One region of the Streptomyces sp. NPDC008001 genome, then DNA from elsewhere that is predicted to be linked to it. Evidence: riboswitches for the same ligand, from Rfam matches in the RefSeq annotation. Region 1 holds a riboswitch; each other region holds the start of a gene.
The links. Region 1 has a riboswitch for cobalamin ahead of ACFZCD_RS14340 (prenyltransferase/squalene oxidase repeat-containing protein). Riboswitches for the same ligand answer to the same signal wherever they lie in the genome.
Positions count from the first base shown of each region.

Region 2: another riboswitch for cobalamin. It lies ahead of ACFZCD_RS16300 (cobalamin biosynthesis protein); the one in region 1 lies ahead of ACFZCD_RS14340 (prenyltransferase/squalene oxidase repeat-containing protein).
Region 3: another riboswitch for cobalamin. It lies ahead of metE (5-methyltetrahydropteroyltriglutamate--homocysteine S-methyltransferase); the one in region 1 lies ahead of ACFZCD_RS14340 (prenyltransferase/squalene oxidase repeat-containing protein).

Region 1 is NZ_JBIBIZ010000005.1:40,420-42,671, reverse strand. Features, by position in the region: gene ACFZCD_RS14345 (aldehyde dehydrogenase) at 1-873, opposite strand, end outside; cobalamin riboswitch at 1,212-1,354, shown strand; gene ACFZCD_RS14340 (prenyltransferase/squalene oxidase repeat-containing protein) at 1,508-2,252, shown strand, end outside.
Region 2 is NZ_JBIBIZ010000005.1:492,604-494,855, reverse strand. Features, by position in the region: gene ACFZCD_RS16310 (anion permease) at 1-615, shown strand, start outside; gene ACFZCD_RS16305 (hypothetical protein) at 633-860, shown strand; cobalamin riboswitch at 1,016-1,138, shown strand; gene ACFZCD_RS16300 (cobalamin biosynthesis protein) at 1,266-2,231, shown strand; gene ACFZCD_RS16295 (cobyric acid synthase) at 2,228-2,252, shown strand, end outside.
Region 3 is NZ_JBIBIZ010000001.1:433,616-435,867, forward strand. Features, by position in the region: gene metE (5-methyltetrahydropteroyltriglutamate--homocysteine S-methyltransferase) at 1-960, opposite strand, end outside; cobalamin riboswitch at 1,136-1,346, opposite strand; gene ACFZCD_RS01920 (hypothetical protein) at 1,432-1,845, opposite strand; gene ACFZCD_RS01925 (hypothetical protein) at 2,042-2,252, shown strand, end outside.

The DNA of each region.
Region 1 (2,252 bases):
GCGCTCGGCGAGTTCGGCGTAGTGGGAGCGGGGGGCGAGGATGCGCGTCTGGGCGACGCACGCCTGGCCGTTGTTCATCCAGGCCGTGGGGACGATGCCGGCGACGGCCGCCTCCAGGTCGGCGTCCGGCAGGACGATGGCCGCGGACTTGCCGCCGAGCTCCAGGGTGACGCGGGTGAGGTGGCGTGCCGCGACCTCCATGACGCGCTTGCCCGCCGCGACCGAGCCGGTGAAGGCCACCTTGTCGACGCCCGGGTGCCCGACCAGGTACTCGCTGACCTCCCGTTCCGCGGGCAGGATCGACAGCACTCCCTCCGGCAGGCCCGCCTCCGTGACGATCTCCGCCAGGAGGTACGCGTCCAGGGGCGTCTCCGGCGAGGGCTTGAGCACCACCGAGCAGCCGGTGAGCAGCGCGGGCGCGAGCTTGGCCGCGGTCACGAGCTGCGGGACGTTCCAGGGGACGACGGCCGCGACGACGCCGACGGGCTCGCGCCGCACCAGCAGCGGGCCGAGGGCGCCGGCCCGCCGCTCCTCGTAGGGCAGGTCGCGGGCGACGGCGATCGCGCAGTCCCAGACCATCATCGCGCCGAGGGCCTGCGCGAGGACGCTCCAGGAGTAGGGCGAGCCGTTCTGGGCGGAGACGACCCGGGCGATCTCCTCGTGCCGGGCGGCGATGCCGTCCTTGATGCGAGTGACGACTTCGATGCGCTCGGCCAGCGGCCGGTCGGCCCAGACGCCGGAGTCGAAGGCCGTACGGGCCGCGGCGACGGCCCGGTCGACGTCCTCGCGCGAGGCGTGCGGGACGCGGCCGATGACCTCCTCGGTGTGCGGGGAGACGACGTCGATGACGGCGCGGCCGGCCGGGTCGGCCATGACGCCGCCGATGAAGAGCTGCCCGTGCTCGATCAGCCCGTGACCGAGCGGCCCGTGCGCTTGCCCGGGCGTGGCCCCGCGCACGCCCTGGGGGGTGCCTCGGTTCACGTCCTGAGGAGTGGCCCGGGCCGGGTCCGGGTCCATGTGCTGAGCGGTGGCCTGGGGCGGGTCCTGGTTCAAGTCCTGGCTCATGTCCGGATGCCTCCCGCGCGTCCGCGGCGCCCTGCGCGCCGTATCTGACGCAGCATCAGACACTTAGCAGCTCGCGCGACGGCGGGCAACGGCCCGCAGGCACCGTAGGGCGGGGCCGCCGGACGGTTGATCTTCAGGCCGTCCGGCTAAAGTGTCCGTGACAACTTCATCCCGCCTCGGAACGGGGGAAGCCGGTGCAAATCCGGCGCTGACCCGCAACCGTGAGCACGGCCCGCCGCCCGGCGCCGCCGTACGAGCCGGACCACCCGGGCCAGGCGGCAGGCTTTCCGGAGCCGGTCGTGCCGCGTGGCGGTGCCGCCCGGTCCGCCGGCACCGCCGAGGTATGCGGAGCCGAGCCCGGTGCCACCGCGCGGAGCCCGCGGGGAGGCGGCCGTGCGCGGCCGGACGTCCCGTCCGCACACCCCGTCCGCCGGTCCCCGCAGTGACACCCACCGAGAGGCACGACGACCCCATGGCCCCCTCCCTCGCCGTCCACGCGCGCCGCGGCGCCGCGGTCCTGGCCGCTGCCGCCGTCCTGGGCGCGGCCGCGGCCCCCGCCGCCCTCGCCGACGGCTCCCCGTCCCCGGCACAGGGGCTCTACGGCACGGCGGACCCCAAGTTCGACGGCGTCTTCCGGCAGTCCCTGGCCCTCATGGCGCAGAGCGCCACGGGCGTCCTCCCGAACCGGCAGGCGGTCGACTGGCTCACGGGCCAGCAGTGCGCCGACGGCGGCTTCCCCGGCTACCGGGCGGACACGGGCAAGGCGTGCGACCCGAAGAAGGACGAGTTCACGGACGCGACCGCCGCGGCCGTGCAGGGCCTGGCCGCCGCCGGCGGGCGCGCGGACGCGGTCAGGAAGGGCCTGGACTGGCTCAAGGCGCACCGGAACGACAACGGCGGCTGGGGCTACCAGGCCGGCATCCCCAGCGACGCCAACTCCACCTCCATCGCCCTCGGCGCGTTCACCGCGGCCGGCCAGGACCCGGCCAAGGAGGCGGCCAAGGACGGCAAGAACCCCGTCGAGACGCTGCTGACCTTCCAGCTCGGCTGCGACGCGAAGGAGGGTGAGCGCGGCGCGTTCGCGTACCTGAAGGACGACAAGGGGCTGCGCGCCGACAACCTCGCCAGCGCCGCCGCCGCGCTCGCCACGCGCGGCAAGGGCTTCGTCGTCGAGCCCCTGAAGGAGG
Region 2 (2,252 bases), 450 kb from region 1:
GTCGCGCCGCACGCGGACCCGCCGCTGTGGGTCATCGTCTCGGCCGGCCTGGCCATCGCGCTCGGTACGTACCTGGGCGGCTGGCGCATCATCCAGACCCTCGGCAAGGGCCTCACGGACATCAAGCCCGCGCAGGGCTTCGCCGCCCAGACCGGCGCCGCGACCGTGATCCTCGCCTCCTCGCACATCGGCTTCGCGCTCTCCACCACCCAGGTCTGCTCCGGCTCGATCATGGGCGCCGGGCTCGGCCGCAAGGGCGGCGTCGTGCGCTGGTCCACCGCCGGGCGCATGGTCCTGGCCTGGGGCCTGACCCTGCCCGCGGCCGGCCTGGTCGCCGGTGGCGCCGCCTTCCTCGCCGACCAGGGCGACTGGGGCGTGGCCGCGGTCGCCGTCCTCGGCCTGGCCGTCTCCGGCGCGATCTGGATGGCCTCGCGCCGCAAGCCCGTCACCCACGGCGACCTGGACGAGCGCGGCACCGAGCCCGCCGCCGAGCCGGCCGGTGTCGTCACCGCGGCCCTGCAGGCCGTCGCCCCGCCGCCGGCCGGCCCCCTGGCCGCCGCGGTCTCTCCCTCCCCCGAGGCCGGGCGGGCTCCTGCCGCCGCCGCGGCGAGCTAAGGCAAGGAAGAAACAGCATGCACATCGACTGGGCGGCTTTCGGCCAGGTCTTCGGCGTCAGCCTCGTGGTGACGGTCGGCCTGGTGGGCATCTTCACCCTGGGCATCATGGGCACGGCGCCCCGCACGGGGGGCTCGCCGGAGACGGGTGCGGGCGCCGGTGTGCTCGCGCGCTCCGGGGCCTACGCGTGCTTCGCGCTGTGCGCGGCGGCCGTGGGCTACGGCATCTACCTGATCGTGGCGTAAGCGCCGCGCTCGTCTCCGGACGGCCGGGTCTCCTACGGGGCCCGGCCGTTCGCGTACCCGCGGACGGAGGCGTGAGCGAGGGTTCGGACCAGGTCAGACGTGAGTTGACGGCGCCCGCGGCGCATGGTGGACTTCCGGAGCCAAACGGCGACAGCAGAGGAAGCCGGTGCGAATCCGGCGCGGTCCCGCCACTGTCACCGGGGAGCGCCTCCCCTCAGGACGGCCACGGCAGCGAGCCGGAAGGCCGGGGCGGCGCGGATCCGGGAGCCAGGAGACTCTGGTCGCCGGTCACGTCGAGCCAGGGCGCGGACCCTGAGTGAGGACACATCGTCATGCCCGGCGCCCGCCACCGAACGCCCCTCCCAGCCCCCTTCCCCCGCCGAGGCGTGACGGCGGTCTGAGCCGATGCGTGCCGATCCGATCGGTTTCGCGTGCGGCGCCGCCCTCGGCTTCCTCGGTGACCGCGTGCTGGGCGACCCCCGCCGCGGCCACCCCGTCGCCGCGTTCGGCCGCGCCGCCCTGTCCGTGGAGCAGCGCTTGTGGCGCGACCACCGCGGCCGCGGAGCCCTGCACACCCTCGTGTGCGCCGGGGGCGCGGTCGCCGGTGCCGCGCTGCTGGCCCGTACCGTACGCGCCTCCCGCTCCCGCACCGCCGAGGTCGCGCTGACGGCCGCCGCCACGTGGGCCGTGCTCGGCGGGACGTCCCTGGGCCGGGAGGCCCGCGCCATCGGGGGCGCGCTCGCCGCCGGTGACGTGGAGGTCGCCCGCGAGCGCCTGCCGCACCTGTGCGGCCGCGACCCGCAGGCGCTGGACGGGCAGCAGATCGCCCGCGCCGTCGTGGAGTCCGTGGCCGAGAACACGTCCGACGCCGTCGTCGGCGCCCTCGTGTGGGGCGCGCTCGGCGGCGTGCCCGGCCTGGTGGGCTTCCGGGCCGTGAACACGCTCGACGCCATGGTCGGCCACAAGTCGCCCCGCTACCGCCGCTTCGGCTGGGCCTCGGCCCGCCTGGACGACGTGGCGGGCTGGCCCGGCGCCCGGCTGACCGCCGCCCTCGCCGTCCTCGCGGGCCCCGACCCGCGCGGCGCGTGGCGGGTGGCCCGGCGCGACGCGTCCCGCCACCCCAGCCCCAACGCGGGCCCGGTGGAGGCCGCGTTCGCGGGCGCGCTCGGCGTGCGGCTCGGCGGGACCCTCGCCTACGCGGGCCGGACCGAGCACCGCCCCGTGCTGGGCGCGGAGAACCGCCCCGTGGTGTCGGCCGACATCGAACGCGCGGTGCGCCTCTCGCGCCGGGTGTCACTGCTGGCCCTGGGAACGGCAGTTGCGGCCCGCACAGTGGGCAGTCTGCTTATGACGGCAAGGAGGAGCCGGTGACGGCTGACAGGAGCGGGCCCG
Region 3 (2,252 bases), on a different contig from region 1:
GCCGAGGGTGGACAGCGACTTCTCGAAGTCGTTGATCCACACGTTGCGGCCGTTGACCACGCCGGCGACGAGCCGCTTGCCGGGCAGCCCCCCGGCGGCCGCCAGGTCGTCCAGGTTGGCGGCGGCCGGGCCGGTGAAGTCGAGGGCGAGGCCCTCGACGGGGGCCTTGGCGAGCACGGGGAGCGCCTCGCCCAGCCGGTCGAAGTAGGACGCGACCAGCAGCTTCGGCCGGTCGGCGAGACCGCCCAGCTCGCGGTAGGCGCGGGCGGCGGCGTTCAGTTCGGCCGGGGAGCGGTCCTGCACCAGGGCGGGCTCGTCCAGCTGCACCCAGGCGGCGCCCGCGGCCCGCAGGTCGGCGAGGACCTCGGCGTACACCGGCAGCAGCCGGTCGAGGAGGGTGAGCGGCTCGAAGCCCGGATCGACGCCGGGCGCGGGCTTGGCCAGCAGCAGGTACGTGACGGGGCCGACCAGGACCGGACGCCCCGTCAGACCGAGGGCGAGGGCCTCCTTCAGCTCCGCGACCTGCTTGGCGGGGTCGGCGGTGAAGACCGTGCCGGGACCGAGTTCGGGGACCAGGTAGTGGTAGTTGGTGTCGAACCACTTGGTCATCTCCAGCGGCGCGACATCCTGTGTGCCACGGGCCATGGCGAAGTAGCCGTCGAGGGCACCGGCTTCGACGGCCGCGCGGTGCCGTGCGGGGATCGCACCGACCATCACACTGGTGTCCAGGACGTGGTCGTAGAGCGAGAAGTCGCCCGTGGGCACTTCCCGGATCCCGGCCTCTGCGAGCTGCTGCCAGTTGGTGCGGCGCAGCGCGGCGGCCGTGTCGCGCAGGGCACCGGCCGTGACGCGGCCCTTCCAGTACCCCTCGATCGCCTTCTTCAGTTCACGGTCCCGGCCCTGCCGGGGGTAGCCGTGGACGGTGGCCTGTGCTGCCGCGGCTGCGGACTTGCTGGTCACGGAACTCTCCTTCGCGAGTGTGCGTGCGTCCATGACCCCGGGACGGACGGAAGGCGCGAAGGGACGCCGGACCGGACGGGACACCACAGGGACGCGCAACGCGTGTGCGCCGCCGCCCGTGCCCGCCTGATGCGCGCCGACCCGCCCTCGAGGTCACCGGGATCTCCGTGCGCTCGGCAGCGCACGGGCAGTCGGCAGGTCTTCGGACTCGCGGGCACGCCACATGGCACCTACTGGCCGTCGCTTCCCGGACCCGGACGGGTCCAGTGCGTATGACGGCGGTCGTTCCCGCTCACCGCTGCGGGGCAGTCCCGGATTCCCACCGGGTTCCCTCTTGCGACGCGCCTGCCTGGCGAGCAGGGCGAACCGGCTGCACCGTCACTCTAGGACGCCGGGCACCGCCACGGACAGACCGGTTCGGATACCGGACTGTGGCGTGGGACACGGTGGACGTGCGCGAAGGAGCGTGCCTCAGGAGGCGGTTCGCGTCCCCAGCCGCAGCCGCAGTTCCATCTCGTGCTCGCCCGACACATGGCCGCGGTGCTCGGCGGCGAAGGCCCGTTCCAGCTCCTCCTTGACCTGGCGGACGGGATCGGCGGCGCCGAAGAGGTCGGCCGTGACCGTCCCCGAGAGGGGGACCCCGCCCGGCTGCTCCCCGCCGCCCTGCCGCGTCCGGGTGTCGACGGTCATGCACCAGATCATGGGGCCCGCGCCCGGGGCGCCCGGGCTGGTCTCGCTGCGCGGCGGCCCGGCTTCGGGGAACGCGGCCTCCAGAACGCCGAAGACGGCGCCCGCGTCCTGATGGCCGCAGTCCGTCAGATGCACGCTGACGTGGTCCGCACTCTCCCGGGCGTCCGTCACCTGCTCCTCCTTCATCGCCGTCATGGCCGTGCTCGGGGGCTGCCGCCGTGCGCGGGGAGGCCCTGCTCCGACCGTACGGCGCGCCCGGGTCCTCTGCCGCGGGCTGTGCGACCATACGGGCCAGGTGCCCCGATCTTGCGCGGAGATGCGCCACCGGCTCCGGCGCCCTCACCCGAACGGTGGAATGCGCCCAAAGTAATTGACTGATTACGCTTGGTGCGTGACCCTGTGGAGCCCCGCGCCGCCGCCGCCGCAGTCCGCGATGCGGACTGCGATCGCCGTGCTGGTCTCCGTCCTGCTGCTGTTCTCCGGAGGGACCGGCACGGTGTTCGCCCTGGGCACGGGGCCGGAAGAGAGCCCCGTGTCCGTGGAGTTCGCCACCGCCGACGACTGCGTCGCGGACACCCGGCCGCCCCGCATCCAGGCCTTTC